Regions from separate parts of the Nonomuraea terrae genome, predicted to be linked through region 2. Evidence: predicted binding sites of a transcription regulator. Region 2 holds the regulator's gene; the other holds the start of a gene.
What was found. The regulator LexA, encoded in region 2, represses DNA repair genes until DNA is damaged. The targets are predictions, from matches to a motif close to TCGAACANNTGTTCGA.
Positions count from the first base shown of each region.

Region 1: ruvC (crossover junction endodeoxyribonuclease RuvC) is a predicted target of LexA. The motif match lies at 5,193-5,208, and genes of this name have one in related genera.

Region 1 covers NZ_JBITLL010000005.1:90,246-99,498, forward strand. Annotated here, with positions in the region: gene secF (protein translocase subunit SecF) at 1-154, opposite strand, end outside; gene secD (protein translocase subunit SecD) at 156-1,904, opposite strand; gene yajC (preprotein translocase subunit YajC) at 1,996-2,370, opposite strand; gene ruvB (Holliday junction branch migration DNA helicase RuvB) at 2,584-3,615, opposite strand; gene ruvA (Holliday junction branch migration protein RuvA) at 3,907-4,527, opposite strand; gene ruvC (crossover junction endodeoxyribonuclease RuvC) at 4,643-5,173, opposite strand; gene ACIBP6_RS24135 (enhanced intracellular survival protein Eis) at 5,285-6,427, opposite strand; gene ACIBP6_RS24140 (hypothetical protein) at 6,440-8,305, opposite strand; gene ACIBP6_RS24145 (YebC/PmpR family DNA-binding transcriptional regulator) at 8,441-9,190, opposite strand; gene pdxT (pyridoxal 5'-phosphate synthase glutaminase subunit PdxT) at 9,194-9,253, opposite strand, start outside.
Region 2 covers NZ_JBITLL010000005.1:1,040,738-1,049,990, forward strand. Annotated here, with positions in the region: gene nrdR (transcriptional regulator NrdR) at 1-143, opposite strand, end outside; gene ACIBP6_RS28570 (LysM peptidoglycan-binding domain-containing protein) at 1,157-1,432, opposite strand; gene lexA (transcriptional repressor LexA) at 2,243-2,950, shown strand; gene ACIBP6_RS28580 (nucleotidyltransferase domain-containing protein) at 4,599-5,441, opposite strand; gene ACIBP6_RS28585 (MalY/PatB family protein) at 5,507-6,616, shown strand; gene ACIBP6_RS28590 (S41 family peptidase) at 6,618-9,253, opposite strand, start outside.

The sequences.
Region 1 (9,253 bases), 950 kb from region 2:
CGCCCCTGAACTCCACGCCCAGGTTGAGCCCGTTGAACACCAGACCCGCGATCGAGATGAGCAGCAGGACGGCCGACAGGCTGTACCAGAGCCTCCACTTGCCGACGAAGTCGACATCGATCTCGCCTCGGTAGAGGCGGCGCCCCAGTCCCATGTCAGGCCTCCTGCGGGGTGGTCGTGCGGCCGGTCTGCGTCTCGCTCATGCGCTCGGCGTCGAGACCCGACAGCGGATGGCCCTTGGCGAAGAACTTCACCCTCGCCAGCAGGGCGATGAACGGCTTGGTGAACAGGAACACCACCACGATGTCGATCAGCGTGGTCAGGCCCATCGCGAACGCGAACCCGGCCACACCGCCCACCGCCAGGAAGTAGAGCACGATGGCCGCGATGAACATGACGGCGTCGGCGATCAGGATCGTGCGCCGGGCACGGACCCAGGCCACCTCGACGGCCGCGCGGAGCGTGCGTCTGCCCTCCTTCATCTCGTCGCGTATGCGTTCGAAGTAGACGATGAAGGAGTCGGCGGTGATGCCGATCGAGACCACCAGGCCGATGATGTGCGGCAGCGACAGCCGGAAGCCGGCGTTGTGGCCGAGCACGACGACCGAGGTGTAGGTGATGATCGTGGCCACCACGAGGCTCAGCACCGCCACGATGCCGAGACCGCGGTAGTAGAGCAGGCAGTAGAGGACCACGAGGACGAGGCCGATGAGGCCCGCGATCAGGCCGCCGAGGAGCTGGTCCTGGCCCAGGGTCGAGGAGACCGTGTCGACCGAGCTGCGGTTGAACTTCAGCGGCAGCGCGCCGTACTTGAGCTGGTCGGCCAGGGTGGTGGCGCCGGCCTGGTCGAAGCCGCCGGTGATCTCGGCCCGCCCGCCGGGGATCGGGCTGATGATGTTGGGGGCGGTGATCACGACGCCGTCGAGCACGACCGCGACCTTGTTGCGCGGCTCGGGCGAGTTGAACGCCTCGGTGGTGAGCTTGCTCCACTCGTTGGCGCCCTTGCTCTTGAAGTCGAGCTGGACGACCCACTCGACGGTGCCCTGGCGGACACCCGCGGAGGCGGTGTCGATGTCGGTGCCGACCACCTTGGCGACGTCGAGGACGTACTTGAAGCTGCCGTCGGTCTCGCACGCGGCGTACTGCTTGTTGGGGTCGTCCTGGATGCCCTGGCCGCGGTTGGCCGGGTCGGCGCAGTCGAGCTTGTTGAACTGCTCGAGCACCGCCGGGTCGATGCCGGTGGTGTCGATGCCGAGCTGCTCCGGAGAGGGCGTGCCGCTCTGGCCGGTGGGGCCCGGCGACGGCGTGGCCTTGGCGTCCTGGTCCTTCTTGGCGTCCTTCTGGCCGCCGCCGTCCTGCCCGCGCGCCGGCTGCTCGGACGGCTCAGCGGAGCCGGACGGGGCCGGCGTCGGGGCCGTCAGCGCGGAGGACAGCGCCTTGCCCGTCGGGGAGGCGCTCGGCTGGGTGCTGGCCTCCGGCGCGCCGGCCGACTGCGAGGCGGCCGGGCTCGCGGACCCCGAGGGCGAGGCCGCCGGGGTCGGAGCGGTGGTGGCGAGTTCCTGCGGGAGCTGCGTGGCTGCCATGGCCAGCACCTGGCGGAAACGCAGCTCCGCGGTGGTGGCGACCAGCTTGATGGCCTCGCCCTGCCCGACTCCCGGGATGGAGATGATGATGTTGTCGCCTGACTTGGCGACCTCCGCGTCGGAGATCCCGGTGCCGTTGACCCGGTCGCGGATGATGCTCACCGCGCGGTCGAGGATCTCGTCCGGCGGAGCCGCGTTGTTCTGGGTCACTGGTGACAGAGTCACCGTCGTGCCGCCGGCGAGGTCGAGCCCCAGCTTGGGCGTATACGCCTTCTGCAGGAACATCGTCCCGCCCAGGGCGAGGATGAGCGCCAGAAGCACGAGGAGCGTACGCCCCGGTCGGCTGTGGCTGCTGGTCGATCGGGCCACTGGTCGTCAGTTCTTTCAGATAGAGGTTTGTCGCAGAGCTTAGTCAGGACCGCTTGGTGTTGGAGTCCTGGTCCCCGTTACGCTCCACGGCGGCCTCGGACTCCGTCTTGTCCTCCTCGCCGGACCCGTCGGCGACCGGCTCGTCCGCCGGAGCGTCTCCGGGCGTCACGACCCGACCGATGGCCGCCTTGACCCAGCGGGTCTCGATCCCTGGCGCGACTTCGAGGATGACGTCCTCATTGTCCACCGCGACGACGGTAGCGAACAGGCCGGTGGTCGTCATGACGCGGGTGCCGGGCGTCAGGGAGCTCTGCATCTTGAGCGCCTCTTGCTGACGCTTGCGCTGAGGGCGGATCAGCAAGAAGTAAAACACCACCACCAGCAGAATCAGCGGCAGGATGCTAGTGAGTTGGTCCATAAGGGGCGACCTTCCAATTGTCGTACAAGGAGTTGACACCGGCCTCGCGCCGGAAATTCCGTGCGCAGCGTCGGGCCGCGCCGCATCAGCCCGTCAGCCTACACAGCCAGCCAAGCCACGGAGTGTAGGCGCTTGTTGCGAAACGCGGCAACGAGGCAGCGTTTCGGCACGCGGGGAAGTTCCCATTTTGAAACGGTTGCAACCGATCTGTGATCAGGCCAAATCGGTCGCTCCGAACGCGTCGGGAGGCGGGGCCAGTCCGAGGTGGATCCAGGCCGCCGCGGTGGCCACCCGGCCGCGCGGGGTCCTGGCCAGCAGGCCTTGGCGTACGAGGAACGGCTCGGCCACCACCTCCACCGTTTCCGGCTCCTCACCCACGGCCACGGCCAGGGTGGACAGGCCCACGGGGCCGCCGCCGAACTTTTTCAGCAACACGCCGAGCACCGCCCGGTCGAGCCGGTCGAGCCCTTCGGCGTCAACTTCGTAAAGATTCAGCGCTGCCGCCGCAATTTCGCGATTTATCACTCCATCAGCGCGTACGTCCGCAAAGTCGCGTACACGCCTCAGCAGCCGGTTGGCGATGCGGGGCGTTCCCCTGGAGCGGCGCGCGATCTCGTGGGCGCCTTCTTCGGGAAGCGTGACACCGAGCAGCCGGGCCGAACGGTAGAGCACCTGTTCGAGCTCGGCGACCTCGTAGAAGTCCATGTGGGCGGTGAAGCCGAACCGGTCGCGCAGCGGAGCCGGCAGCAGCCCGGCGCGGGTGGTGGCGCCCACCAGGGTGAAGGGCGCGATGTCGAGCGGGATGGCGGTGGCGCCCGGCCCCTTGCCGACCACGATGTCGACCCGGAAGTCCTCCATGGCGAGGTAGAGCATCTCCTCGGCGGGCCTGGCCATCCGGTGGATCTCGTCGATGAACAGCACCTCACCCTCGGTGAGGGTCGACAGGATGGCCGCGAGATCGCCGGCGCGCTCCAGCGCCGGGCCGGAGGTGATGCGGAGCGGGGCGTTCAGCTCGGCCGCGATGATCATCGCCAGGGTCGTCTTGCCCAGGCCCGGGGAGCCGTTCATCAGCACGTGGTCGGGCGGCCGCTGCCGTCGCAGCGCACTCTCCAGCACCAGGGACAGCTGCTCGCGCACGCGCCCCTGGCCGATGAACTCGCTGAGGCGCTTGGGCCGCAACGCCGCCTCGATCTGCAGCTCGTCGCCTCCGGCATCGGGCGACAGGATCTCCCGCTCAAACCCCACGCCGGCTCCTCCTTTCGCTCGCGCCACCGGCCCACTCCGTGCCACAACCCCCGCCACCCCGCCTCGCCACCCTGTCGCGAGGCGGAATGGCTCGCTTGGGCGGCAGATGCGGGTTGCCCGGGCCGGCGTGCTCGCGCGGAAGGTCAAGGGCCCCCGAGATGCCGTGCTCGGACCGAAGACCAGAGCCGCCCAAGCTGCCGTACGCGGATCGACGGTGAGGGGCACTCAGGGTGGCCCGCTCGGACGGAAGGTGGGGAGTGCCCGGGGTGGTGTGGGGAGCGGGGCGCGGGGTCATCGGATGCTCAGGGATCGCAGGGCGGCCTTGAGCAGGGCGGCGACCTGGGGCTGGCGGCCGGCGGCGAGCTCGGCGTCGGCGTCGGGCTCCACGGCGGCGATCGCCTGGTCGGCGTCCTTGCTGGAGTAGCCCAGGCCCACGAGCCCGGAGTGGACCTGATCGCGCCACGGCGCCGTGCGCCGCGCGCCGTTGAGCGCCGCGTCGAGCGCCGCCTCGGGGGTGCCGAGCCGGTCTTTCAGCTCCAGGACGATGCGCTGTGCGCCCTTCTGGCCGATGCCCGGCACCTGGGTGAGCGCTTTGAGGTCGGCGGCGGCCACGGCGGTGCGCAGCGCGTTGGGCGTGTGGACGGCGAGCATGGCCAGCGCCAGCTTGGGGCCGACCCCGCTGGCCGTCTGCAGCATCTCGAACACGACCCGCTCGTCGTCGGTGGCGAAGCCGTAGAGGGTGAGCGACTCCTCGCGGACGACCAGGGACGTGGCCAGCCGGGCGTCCTCCCCCATCCGCAACGTCGCGAGCGTGCCCGGAGTGCAGTGGACGAGGATGCCGATGCCGCCGACCTCGATCACGGCCCCGTCGGGCGCGATCGCCGTCACCTTGCCCGCCACCGACGCGATCACAGCCGCCCGCCTCCCGTCACTGCCCCTCCTGGCCCGGTCATGGTCATGCGAGTATCCCGCTCAACTGGTCTGCCCGGCGACTCCGGCGATCGGCGCGCCGGACGCGGCGCGGGCCTCACGGCCGGGCGCCCTTCCCGGTGGCCCTGGCCACTGCCTCGGCCAGGCGATGCTGGGCGCCGCCGCGCCAGACGTGGCAGATGGCCAGCGCGAGCGCGTCGGCGGCGTCGGCGGGCTTCGGCATCTCGCTCAGCCGCAGCAGGCGGGTGACCATGGCGCCGATCTGCTTCTTGTCGGCCGTGCCGCTGCCGGTGATGGCGGCCTTGACCTCCGACGGCGTGTGCAGCGCCACGGGCAGCCCGCGCCGGGCCGCGCACAGGACCGCGATGCCGGCCGCCTGGGCGGTGCCCATCACCGTGCGGACGTTGTGCTGGCTGAAGACGCGCTCCACGGCCACCGCGTCGGGCCGCACCTCGTCGAGCCAGCGCTCGATCCCGGCCTCGATGCCGACGAGCCGGGCGCCGAGCTCCTCGTCGGCGCCGGTGCGCACCACCCCGACGGCCACCATCGACAGCGGCGCCCCCGGCCGGCCCTCGACCGCGCCGAGGCCGCATCGGGTCAGCCCCGGATCGACGCCCATCACCCGCACCGGCATGCCCTCCCGCCCGCCGAACACCTGTTCGCACGAGACTCTACCCCTGCCGGGATGCCCGCGCACCGCGAATCGCCCGTCCAGCGCGGGCCTGCCGGAAGTGGCGCCTCAGAAATAGTCCAGCATGTACGGCTTGGCGGCGAAGGCCGCGTCGAGGGCCTCGTCGTAGCGGTCGTCACCGGTCATGAGCCCGCCGAGCCGCAGCGTGGCCGTCGGGACACCGGCGTACAGGGCGGAGAAGCCGTTGACGGTCAGCCGAGGGCCGGGCCCGTCGACCGGCGTGGCCGCGCCCGAGCCTCCCGCGAGCTCCAGCCGCCACGTGCCCCCGGCCCTGACCGGGTCGTCCACGGTGACGACGGCCTCGCAGGAGGCGTGGGCCGGGTAACCCCTGCGCTCGACGGCGGCGGGCACGTCGAGCACCCGGAACATCCACCGGATCTGGGCGACCTCCTCCTTCGTACGCTCGCGCAGCAGCCACAGCACCGGATCGTCGGGCGCCACGGACGCCACGACGTGGCGGGCGACGGAGGACGCGCTGCCGACCAGGGACCACAGGGCGCGCAGGGTCTCGCCCGAGCCGGCGACGAGGTTCTCGACCTCGATGTCGTCGCCCTTCCAGCGGTAGACGACGTAGCCGTCGTCGGCGAGGTAGAGGAAGTCGTCCTCGTCACCGAGCCGGACGCCCCAGATGTGCTCGTCCCAGCAGACCGGGCCGCTGGAGCGGGCGAGGGCGTGCACGCGGTGGAGCACCGACACGACCTCGGCGGCGTCGCCGGGGCCCATCCTGCGCAGCTTGACCGGCCCGGCCGGAGCGATCCTGCGCAGGTCCTCGGCGGGCAGGCGCACGGTGTGCAGCGCTCCGGCGTGCTCGTAGCCGATCCGGCGGTAGATGGCGGTGGTGGCCGGGTAGAGCGCGGACACCGCGTCGCCGAGCGCCTCCGCGCGGTCCATCACGGCCTTCATGATGAGGGTGCCGACGCCGCGGCCGCGGTCTTCCGGGTTGACCGTGACCCCGGCGACCCCCGCCATGGGCTGCGGCTTGCCGTGCCACCACTGCGTGAACCCGCGCAGCCGGGCGGCGGCGGCCAGCCGGCCGCCGTCGAACACCCCCAGGTAGCGGCCCTCGCCGAGCGCGGGCAGCACCATGCGGCGCCACTTCTCCCTGCTGTCCGCGGGTATCGGGCCGAAGGCGCGCCTGCGCGCGTCGATGACGTCGTCGAGGTCTGCTTCGGTCAGGTCGCGTATCTCCACAAGCAGTCAACCCTACGCAGCCGGGGCGGGCGAGGGCGAACCCTGCCCCGCGTCCTTGACCGTGATCGCGAGGCGGTCGAGGTAGAGCAGCTGGGCGGCCACGAGGGCGGCCAGCGCGACGGCGACCACGAGCAGCGGCGTGCCGGCGCCGACGTCCGGCGTGCGGGCGGCGTACGAGCTGAGCTGGTTGACCTGGGCGACCGGAGCGGTGAACAGCTCGGGCTGCTGGGCGACCAGCAGCGGCCACAGCAGGTCGTGGGCGTTCACGAGCGTGACGGCGCCGGTGAGGATGCCGGCCATGGGCAGCGACGGCAGGAACACGCCGCCGAAGAAGTCGCGGTCGGTGCGCTCGGCCAGCCCCTTGCACAGCAGCGTGAGCACCAGCAGGGCCGGGACGCTCACCAGCACGGGCGGGATGAGCGCGGGGAAGGTGTCGACGAGGCCGAGGTTGCGGGTGTTCTGCCAGTTGGCGACGCCGAGGACGCCCGTGCCGGCGAACAGCCACGGCGCGAACACCAGCAGCAGCCACTCGCTGCGCCGCCCCAGCGGGCGCAGGCCGCCGATGCCGAGCGCGGCCAGGTAGGCCACGCCCACCGGGACGACCGCGCCGGCGAGGGCGGGCACCCAGGTGTTGACCTGCGCGCGCAGGGTGCCCGCAGGGCTTCGCGGCGAGGCGAGCACGCCGTCGATCCAGGGCCAGGCGCACAGCAGCGCGACGGCGGCCACGACGACCAGCGCCGTCACCCCGGCGGCCACGGCCACCGGCCCGGCCGCCCGCCGCACGGGTACGGCCGGGGAGGCGTGGCCCGCGCCGGCCACCGCCTCTGCGGGCCCCGGGGGCAGGAGCTCCGCCCCGCCGGTCACGTACGGGGACGCCGGAGCGTCCTGGCCCGTCGCGGAGAACACGCCGTAGGGGCCCGCCACCGGCTGCCCGTGGGCCTGGCCGTAAGGGGACGCCGGCAGCTGGGCGGCGGCCCCGGAGGACACGCCGTACGGGCTCGGAGCTTTGTCGTGCGACGCCCACGAGGAGGCGTCGGCGGCCGCCTCGCGCGGCGTCACGGTGATGCGCAGCCGGAAGGCGACCGCGACGATCGTGGCGGCGACGCCGAGCACGGCGAGCAGAGCCCACGTGAGGGCCGCGACGGCCGCACCGGGGCCGAACTCGGCCATCCGGAAGGCGTAATCGTAGGACAGGCCCGCGAGCGTCTCTGTGGCGCGCTGAGGGCCTCCCCGGGTGAGCACCATGCCGAACGAGAACGCCTGCAGCCCCACGGCGACGACGGCGAGCGCGAGCAGCGCCCCGACGGCGAGCAGCGCGGGCCCCGGGGTGCCGCCGCGCAGGACCGGCAGGTACGCGACGAGGGCCAGCGCGCACACGACGCCGAACGTGGCCGCGGCGACGATCAGCCGCAGCGTGCCGGGGGCGGTGGCGGCCTCGCGCAGCCCGTCGGCCAGGGTGACGACGCCGGACGCGTTGGGCATCAGGCCGCGCGTCCAGGCGGCGGCGACCCCGACCGGCGAGAACGTGACGACCGCGAGCGAGAGCGCGATGCGAGCGGCCCGCCTCGGCCACGTGCCCGCGCGGTCGAGCGCCAGCGCCAGCAGCGGGCCGACCACCACGGCCACCAGCAAGGGGATCAGGGTCAGGGACAGCGTGAACCCCAGGGCCCGCCAGAACTCGCCGCCGCCGAGCAACTCGGCGTAGTTGGCCGTCCCCGCGTAGGTGCTCTCCCGCAGGACGCCGCCGCGCTGGAAACTGAGCCAGATCGTCTGACCCGTGGGCAGGACGAGCGTGATGAGCGTGCCCAGCAGCGCGGGCACGGCGAGCAGCCAGCCGAGCGCGGGAGAGGCCGAGTGTGGGGGGTTGGGGGAAGTCACGTCGCCCGACCCTACGCCGACCCGGCCCCCTCGCGCACGCCGAAAACCTGTCGGCTCGCGCGGGGCGAACAGGACCCCGGCACGCGAAGGGGCCCGGCGGACGACCGGGCCCCGGAACGTGTGCGGCGCGGGCCGTCAGTCGAGGGCGGCCAGGACCTCGTCGGAGACGTCGAAGTTGGCGAAGACGTTCTGCACGTCGTCGCTGTCCTCCAGCGCGTCGATGAGGCGGAACACCTTCTTGGCGCCCTCCTCGTCGAGCGGGACGCTCATGGTCGGCACGAAGCTGGACTCGGCCGAGTCGTAGTCGATGCCCGCGTCCTGCAGCGCCTTGCGCACCGGCACCAGGTCGCCCGCCTCGCAGATGACCTCGAACGACTCGCCGATGTCGTTGACCTCCTCGGCGCCCGCGTCGAGGACGGCCATCAGCACGGTGTCCTCGTCGAGGTCGTTCTTGGGGACGATCACGACACCCTTGCGGTTGAACATGTACGAGACGGACCCGGGGTCGGCCAGCGAGCCGCCGTTGCGGGTCAGCGCCACGCGCACCTCGGAGGCGGCGCGGTTGCGGTTGTCGGTGAGGCACTCGATGAGCACCGCGACGCCGCCGGGCGCGTAGCCCTCGTACATGATCGTCTGCCAGTCGGCGCCGCCGGCCTCGAGGCCGCCGCCGCGCTTGCGGGCCCGCTCGATGTTGTCGTTGGGCACGGAGTTCTTCTTCGCCTTGAAGATGGCGTCGAAGAGGGTGGGGTTGGCGTCCGGGTCAGGGCCACCGGTCCGGGCCGCCACTTCGATGTTCTTGATGAGCTTGGCGAACAGCTTGCCGCGCTTGGCGTCGAGCGCGGCCTTCTTGTGCTTCGTCGTCGCCCATTTGGAGTGGCCGGACATTACCTAGAGCTCCCTCACCATGTCTACGAAGTAACGGTGCACGCGGACGTCCCCGGTGAGCTC
Region 2 (9,253 bases):
ACCATGAGCAGAACGGTCTCCTGCGTGGTGAACCTGCGCCCGCATTCGGGGCAGGTGCGGCGGCGCCTGATGGCGGCCCCGTCGTCGGTGGAGCGACTGTCGATGACCCTGGTGTCAGGGTGGCGACAGAACGGACAGTGCACGCGTTCGCCTCCAAGACGTCCGGCCACCACACGCGCCAAATCCGTCATTACGGGGACGCTCGCGCACACTCCACAGCCGGCCATGGAGCGGTCACAGAAACACAAGGTGTGGTGAACTACATCGGTGTAACTACTAGATGTTGTGGTCCAACCGTAGAAGCGTGCGACCATGAACGCAAGTTGAGCAACCCCATCGGCACGAAGTCGCTGATCAGCCCACCGACACCACCAGCCCCCGGCGTGTCGTCCCTGGGCGGGTGCTCCCGCCGCAGGTGAGGGCGTCACAGCAGTTGTTCGGGACCTCGATGGTGAACAAACCTCACAATCCTAACGGCCGACACACCCACCGCCCTCAGCCCGCCCGGGGCGAGCAGCCGTGCCCCAGGGAAGCGGCGAGGAATGGAGGGCGATCAAGGAGGGTGGCCACGTCCCCCAGGCCGTCCCGTCGGCGGGTGACCGAGCGAGGCCTGCGCCCGGCGTACGAGGGGCAGCTGCCCAGCCGGCGCCGTCCGGCACTCCCACGACGCAGAACCTCCGCCCCACGAAACCACCCCGCACGGTGCGAAGCCCGCTCGCCACGCGTGCCCGCCCGGCGCCGTCCGGATCTCGGACCGTGGCCGGAACCGCCCCACGGACGAACCCTCCCCGCATGGTGAGAAGCCCTGTCGGGACGGGAGCAACTGCCCGCCCGGCACTGTCTGGGCCTCCCACACCGCGGACAGAATCGAGCCCACAGAGGAACCGGCCAAGAACCCAGCCCCACGGACGAAATCGGCCCCGCAGAAGCGACCTCCCGCAGGGTCCGGTTGGAAGCAGCCCCGCCTGTCCCGCTCCAGCCTGGGCTGGTGGCGTCCGGGCGGACCCCTGCCGAGCGGCTTCCGCGCCGTCCTGCTTCCCCGTGCCGTCGCTCGTCGCCTGAGCGGAACACCCTTAGGTGAGGTCGTCCCCGTCTGTGAGGTCTCGCCCCTACAGCAAGGTCATCCGTAAGGCGGGATGGGAGGTCGGCATGGGGGTCAACGTAGTGCGGCGGTGTTCGCCGGGACGTAGAGTCGCGTGCCGGAACGGATGAGGGAGTCGGGCAGGCCGTTCAGACGCTTGATCTCCTCCACCATGGCCCCCGTGTCGTCCCGCTCGGTGAGCGCGTCGGCGATCGCCCACAGCGTGTCCCCCTTCTCGACCTCCACCCAGGGCACTCCGGCGTGACCCGTCACCACGACCCGCACATCGGCATGACTCGCGGCACGCGTGCCGAGCCAGAACCCGCCCAAGGACAGCAGCGCCATGGCCATCACCAGCACGATCCGCCCGCGCCGGGTCAGGCGTACCGGAGGAACCGACCGTCCCCGCCCCTTATTCCCTCCGGGCCCCTGCCCGCCGAACCGCAGCCCTCTGCGCCGCCGCCGTCCTCCCGAACGGCGCTCCCCAGGTCTCTGCCCCCCGAACCGTCGCCCCTCCGACCGCGGCTTCCCGCGCCGCCACCGCTCCCCCGAGGCCGGCCCTCCGGACCGTCCCCCCTCGTGCTCCCGCCCTCCGGGCCCCCGCTCCCCTGAGCGCCCCGGCCGCCCCTCTCCGGCCCGCCGCTCCCCGACCGGCCGCTCTCGCGGGCCGTCTCGCGGGCCGGAGCGCCGGCTCGCCACCGTCATGTCGTCGTCACCACCCGTACGCGGCGGCGGGACAAGGCGCAAATGAGCCCTTCCCTCACCACTCGAACGGGACCCCGACCTCTTCCCTGAATTCCGGCGGAGCGTGGCCCGCCCGCGCGTATTGTCTCCCCGTCGATCAGTGCTCCGGGTGGCATCGGCGAGCAAGGTGAGCTGATTGGTGTCTTCGCTGGTCGTATCGGTATTTGAGGGTGTTCGCATGGATGACCTCCTGCCGTGCGACCCGAGGAAAAGGCCAAATAAAGATCAGCAAATCGAACACGGTGTCGATCGAACTCCCGTACGATGTTGTACACCACACCGGCGATGATTTCGAGGAAGACTCGAACAATTGTTTGAGAATGATCTTCAACAGCGATAACGTCGCTGTGTGCGACATCGAGACCACGGACCGGGAGGTCCGCCGGTGAGGCGGGCCGCCAGGCGAGGAGGAGCAGCATGACCGAGCGGGATGACACAAGCGGGGTCAGCGACCTCGCGGTGCGCCGACGAGACTCCCTGGGGCTCACCCCCAGGCAGCGCAAGATCCTGGAAGTGATCCGCGACTCGGTGCAACAACGCGGATATCCGCCGTCCATGCGCGAGATCGGCGAGGCGGTGCAGCTGACCAGCACGTCCAGCGTGTCACACCAGCTCACGGCGCTGCAGCGCAAGGGCTATCTGCGCCGCGACCCCCACCGGCCGCGCGCGCTGGAGGTCCGCCTCCCCGGCGAGCCCGTGATGTGGGTCGACCCCGACGCCGGCTCCGAGGAGCCCACGGTCAGCCGCCCGACGGCCGCCTACGTCCCGCTCGTGGGCCGCATCGCCGCCGGTGGGCCGATCCTCGCCGAGGAGAGCGTCGAAGACGTCTTCGCGCTGCCCAAGCAGCTCGTCGGCGAGGGCACGCTGTTCCTCCTGCAGGTCACCGGTGACTCGATGATCGAGGCCGCCATCGCCGACGGCGACTGGGTGGTCGTCCGCCAGCAGCCGGTGGCCGAAAGCGGTGACATCGTCGCCGCCATGATCGACGGCGAGGCCACGGTCAAGACCTTCAAGCGCAAGGACGGGCACGTCTGGCTCGTCCCCCACAACGCCAACTACGAGCCGATCCCGGGCGACGAGGCCAGCGTCCTGGGCAAGGTCGTGGCGGTGCTGCGCCGCCTCTAGTCGCGACGAAGGCCCGGGCGCCCACCAGAGGGCCCCGGGCGCCCGTCCCACCACGGCACGCGACGCCTCTCACCCCACGGCTCGGCCACCCGCCGCACCGCCACCCCAGGCATCTCCGGTTCGGCCCTCCTGCCGACTCGCTCTCACGTCTCGATGCGCACCCCGACTCGCCCGCTGGAACGCGAACCCCAGACCGCCTGCCCTGAGCCGGCCAAGGAGCCGGTCCGGAGATCGAATGCCGGTCCCGATTCGCACTCTCCCGATCGTCGGACGCCGCACCCGAAGCCAGCCCGCTGCCTCGTCAAGCTCGGTCCCGCTTCGCGCACTCTCCCGATCGTCGGACACCCCACCCGAGTCACCCGCCGCCTCGTCAAGCCGGTCCCGCTTCGCGCTCACTCGGCCGTCACGCACGTCTCCGTCCGCACACGATCGGCCTGACCCTGATCCACGTCGACCAGGTCAGCCACCCCGAACGACGACCGACGAGGAAGCCAAGACCTCAAAGTCGGACGCCGCACCCGAGTCACCCCTTGCCTCGTCAAGCCGGTCCCGATTCGCACTCTCCCGATCGTCGGACGCCGCACCCGAAGCCACCCGCCACCTCGTCAAGCCCGGTCCCGCTTCGCACTCACTCGGCCGTCACGCACGTCTCCGTCCGCACACGATCGGCCCGACCCTGATCCACGTCGACCAGGTCAGCCACCCCGAACGACGACCGACGAGGAAGCCAAGACCTCAAAGTCGGACGCCGCACCCGAGTCACCCCCTGCCTCGTCAAGCCGGTCCCGATTCGCACTCTCCCGATCGTCGGACGCCGCACCCGAACCCAGCCCGCCACCTCGTCAAGCCCGGTCCCGCTTCGCACTCACTCGGCCGTCACGCACGTCCCCGTCCGCACACGATCGGCCCGACCCTGATCCACGTCGACCAGGTCAGCCACCCCGAACGACGACCGACGAGGACGCCAAGACCTCAAAGCTCGTGAAGCACGCCCTCACCCACGACCGGGTGATCCGGTACCCGCGAAGGACCGAGATCCCTAGGACCTGGACGTCACCCCCGACCACGTCAGCGAACTGCGCCGGCAGCCCGCCGGGCGGGCATTTCATACCGGCCTCGTTCTGGGCACCACATCCGTTACGCCGGAAGAATCACGACGCGGATCTGGGACGAGTACGCGGAAACCACTACGTCGATCGCGATTCACCGCATTGCCCTGTGGGCGTTGCTGACCGCCACCATGGTGGCCGAGCTCCTCATATTCCGATTCGGCCCGCGGCGTCCAAGGTGGCCGCGGCTGGGATCGGCGCCGCTCGCCGCGACGACCTACGTGCCCGCGCGGCCGGCCCTCCTCTCCTCGGCGGGGGCTGATCGCCTACCCCTCGGCAGCCGAGTGCACCGGTCACGCGGTCCTGCTGCTCGCAGTGATCGCCTGGGCCTCCGACAGATCCGCCACAGTGCTGATCTGCGCCGCGGTCGCGCTCACCTCGATGGTGATCGGCCTGCGCTTGTGGCATGGCCACCGAGCCGACCGCGCCGCGGAACATGCCACCGCTGCCCCGGACCGGCCGTACGCCTGGCGGAGTCGTACGCCTCCACCCGTCTGGCAGCGCATGCAGGGGGCCGATCGACGTCACGCGGTGCGTCGTCAGCGGGTCGTGTAGAGCGTGTGGGCGGCGGTGATCGCGTGGGTGGCGAAGGCGAGGACGTCCTGGCGGCGCTCGAAGGGGGAGGCGTACAGGGATCGGCGTGGGGTGCCGAAGTGGTCGGCGAGGCCCGACAGATGGCTCGACGCGGTCGGAAGGGCAGTGTCCTCTTCGCGCAGACGCAGCGCTTCGTTGAGCACGCGGTGCCAGCGCGACGGGAACGCCCGCAGGGCGTGCAGGGCCGCGCCCGTCTTGGAGGTGAGCTCGCCGGTCGCCAGCGTATAGTGCAGCCGGGAGACGCCCGTGACCAGCCACACGGTGGCGTACCCGCCGAAACAGGCCAGCCCCCACGGCGAGACGACGCGGGAGGCGCGGGCGACGAGGCGGCGCCAGTAGTGGTCGAGGTTCGCGTCCGTCCAGGCGGCCAGGGCCTCGGGATCGTTCCAGATGTCGAGATCCTTGGGCTTGGGGCCGCGGCAGGTGACCCCGTGACGGGCCAGGGTGTGCCAGGTGACCGGGTTGAGGTCGCCGCGCCGGTTGAGCCGCCCGGCGTGCGCCTGCGGACGCTGCCCGAGCGAGGCGGGATCGCGGCGGAGGTCGTCCCAGGTGAGATAGACGCCGTCGAACGGGTGGACACCGAGCTTGGCGTGGATGCGTTCGATCACCTCGACCGGCGGCGGCTCGGTCGTCACGGCCACGAAGTCGACGTCGCTCGTCGTCGGCCGGTAGTCGCCCAGGGCGGCGGAACCCTCCAGGTAGAGCGCCTCCACCAGCCCGGGAGCCTCCGCGTCGGCCAGGGAGAGGTACGTGTCGACGATCGCGTCGACCTTCGGGTGGGGCGTCATGGCCGCACAGCCTGCCACAGTCGCTGCCGCCGCCTCATCACAATCGCCGATTCTAGAATGGTCGGGTGAACCACGCATATCCCCCCGTAGACCTCAAGTCCACGCACGACGGCCTCAAGTGGGCGGCGGTCGAGCCGGGCGTCATCCCCGCCTGGGTGGCCGACATGGACCTGCCGACCGCGCCCGACGTCGTCGAGGCTCTGCGGCGGCGGGCCGGCGGAGACCTCGGCTACCCGACGTGGCTGGACAAGCCCGGCGCCGGTCCGCTGGCCGAGGCGTTCGCCGAGCGCATGACCGCGCGGTACGGCTGGGCGGCCGGCCCCGAGCACGTGCGGTCGTTCACCGACATCAACCAGGCCCTCCAGGTGCTCCTCCACCTCTGGACGGCCCCGGGCGACAGCGTCGCCCTGCACACCCCGGCCTACCACCCCTTCCTCGGCACGCTCGACCTCATGAAGCGCCCCCTGCGCCCCATCCAGATGGTCCCGGACGGCGGCACATGGCGCTTCGAGGTGCCCGACCTGTCCGGCTGCCGGGTGCTCCTGCTGGTGAACCCGCACAACCCGACCGGCCGCGCCTTCACCCGCGCCGAGCTGGAGGAGCTGGCCGAGCACGCCGAACGCCACGACCTGCTGGTGATCTCCGACGAGATCCACGCCGACCTGGTCTACGAGCCGCACCGGCACATCCCGTTCGCCACGATCCTCCCCGAGCGCACGGTCACGCTCACGTCGGCGACGAAGGCGTTCAACCTGGGCGGCATCCGCTGCTCGGTCGCCCACCTCGGTCACCCGGGCGTCCGCGCGGCGCTGGAGGCGGAACCCCCCTTCCTGTACGGCTCCGCGAACGTCTTCGGCGTCGAGGCCACGGTGGCGGCCTGGCGCCACGGGGACGCCTGGCTGGCCGACACCGTGGCGCTGCTCAACCGCAACCGGCACATGATCGCCGCCCGCCTGCCGGCCGGAGTCGGGTACCGGATCCCGGAGGCGACGTACCTGGCCTGGCTGGAGGTGGGGCGGCCGGGGCTGGCGGAGGTGCTGGAGCGCGAGGCCCGCGTCCGGCTCAACGACGGCGCGGCGTTCGGCCCCGGCGGCGAGCACTGCGTCCGGCTGAACTTCGCCACCACCGAGGCCATCCTCGCCGAGATCCTCGACCGCCTGGCCCGCGCCTGGTGACTCACGCCAGGGGCGGCAGCTCCGGCGGCGTGGCGGGCGGGTGCTCCTCCAGGGCGGCGAGCGCGAGCTCGATCGCCCTGTCGAGTTGCGGGTCCCGCCCGGCGACGCGCTCCTGGGGCGTGATCACGACCTCGATGTCGGGGTCGACGCCGTGGTTCTCCACGGCCCAGCCCTGTCCCGCCAGCCAGAACGAGTACCGCGGCTGGGTCACGCGGGTGCCGTCCACGAGCGAGTAGCGCGAGTCGATCCCGATCACGCCGCCCCACGTGCGGGTGCCGACCAGCGAACCGATCTCGCGGTTCTTGATGCCCGCGCTCACGATGTCGCCGTCGGAACCGGCGAACTCGTCGGTGACCGCGACCACCGGCCCGCGGGGCGAGTCGGTCGGGTAGCGCTTCGGCTTCTTGCCGCGGGCCAGGTCCCAGCCGACGACCTTGCGCGACAGCTTCTCCAGCACCAGCTCGGACAGGTGCCCGCCGCCGTTCTCGCGCACGTCCATGATCAGCCCGTCGAAGGCCATCTCGGTACGCAGGTCGCGGTGGAACTGCGCCCACCCGGAGGCCACCATGTCCGGCATGTGCAGGTAGCCGAGCCGGCCGCCCGAAGCCTCTCGGACGTAGGCGCGGCGGCTGTCCACCCAATCGTGGTAGCGCAGCGGCGTCTCGTCGGCGATCGGGCTGACCACGACCCGGCGCACGTCTCCGCCGGAGGCGGGCCGCACGGTCAGCTCGACGGGCCGGTCGGCGGTGCCGGCCAGCAGGGCGAGCGGGCCGCGTACCGGATCGACCGGGCGGCCGCCCACGGCGAGGATGGCGTCGCCGGGACGGATCGCGACGCCGGGCGCGAGCAGCGGCGAGCGGGCGGCGTGGTCGGACGTCTCGCCGGGCAGGACGCGCGTGACCCGCCACACCCCGTCCTCGTCCCTGGCCAGGTCGGCGCCGAGCAGGCCCTGGCGCCGCCGGGGGTCGACGCCGGCGCCGTTGCCGATGGCGTAGGCGTGTGAGGTGCCGAGCTCGCCCTGCGTCTCCCAGAGCAGGTCGATCAGCTCGGAGTGGGAGCCGATGCGCTCGACCAGTGGTTCGTAGCGGTCCAGCACGCCCTGCCAGTCGACGCCGTTCATGTCCTCGCGCCAGAAGTGGTCGCGCATGAGCCGGCCCGCCTCGCGGAAGCCCTGCCGCCACTCGGCCACGGGGTCGATCTGGACGGAGATCCGGTCGAGGTCGACGGTGACCACCTCGTCGCCCTCGGTCGCGGCGCGGGTCTGCAGGCCGTTCTTGCCGTTGAGGACGAGCCGGGTGCCGTCGCCGCTGACCTCGAACGCCCGCACCTCCTTGCCCAGCTCGGCCTTGGCGCGCTTCTTGAGGTCGTACCGTTCGAGCACGATCTCGGCGTTCTGCTCGGTGCCGTCGCCGAGCTGCCCGGTGAGCGGGTGCTTCAGCCACAGCAGCGCGTCCTTGGCGGTACGCAGGTTGGCGTAGCGCCCTGCGGGCACCGGCACCGGCACCACGCGCGAGGCCAGCCCCTCGGTGTCGACCTCGGTGCGCGGCGGAGCGTCGTCGTCCTTCGGGGCGTCCTTGGCGGGCTTGTCGTCCTCGCCGTTGAACCCGCGCCCCCGCAGGGAGGGGTCGAACGGCGAGGGCGTCGTGGCCTGCAGCGGCACGATGTACGGCTTGCAGCCGTTCGGGAACGACATGTCGAAGACGTGGACGTCGTAGACCGGGTCGAACGTCCGCACCGACAGGAACGCCAGGTGCTTGCCGTCACGGGTGAACACCGGGTCGGAGTCGGCGAACCGCACCGGCGTCACGTCGATCACGGAGGTGCCGTCGACCCGGCCCATCCGGATCTGCGACAGCGACTCGTCGTGCGGGTGCGTCCAGGCCAGCCACGCGGAGTCGGGCGAGAACGTCAGCCCGCTCACGTCGCCTTCGCTCGTGCGGTCGAGCTCGCGGACGTCGCCGCTCTCCAGGCCGACGACCAGCAGCCGCCCGTCGTGCGAGGCGACGGCCACGTGCTTGGCGTCGGGCGCGGCGGTCAGCTCCAGCACCCGCCCGAGCTGCCCGGTGGCGAGCGTGCGGATCTCGCCGCCGGGGGTGCCGACCTCCAGGCCGTCCTCGCCGGAGGCGTCGGAGACCCACACGGCGCGGCCTGAGGCGTCGAGGACGCGCGGCAGCCGTACGCGGACGCCGGGCTCGGCGCGGAGCACGCCCGCGGGCCCGTCGCGGTGGGTGACCCAGTGGGCGGTGCCGCGGATCTCCACCGCGCTGGCCCGCCCGGTGGCGTCCGGGGAGAAGTCGCCGGCCCGCAGGGGCGCCGGCCGCCTGGCCCGTCCCGGACGCGGCCCGCCGAGGCTGATCTCCAGCCGGCGCGGCTCGGCGTCCAGGCTCTCCAGCAGCCACAGGTCGCCGGCGTGGCTGTAGATCACCCGCTCGCCGTCGCTGGTCGCGTGGCGGGCGTAGAACTGCTCGTGTGCGGTGTGCTTGCGCAGGTCGGAGCCGTCGGGCAGGGCGGAGTAGACGTTGCCGGTGCCGTCGGCGTCCGACAGGAACACGATGCGGTCGCCGGCCCAGCTCACCGACCAGTACTGCGCCGTGCTGTCGGCGAACAGCCTGGTGAACTCGCCGTTGCCCTCGGCGT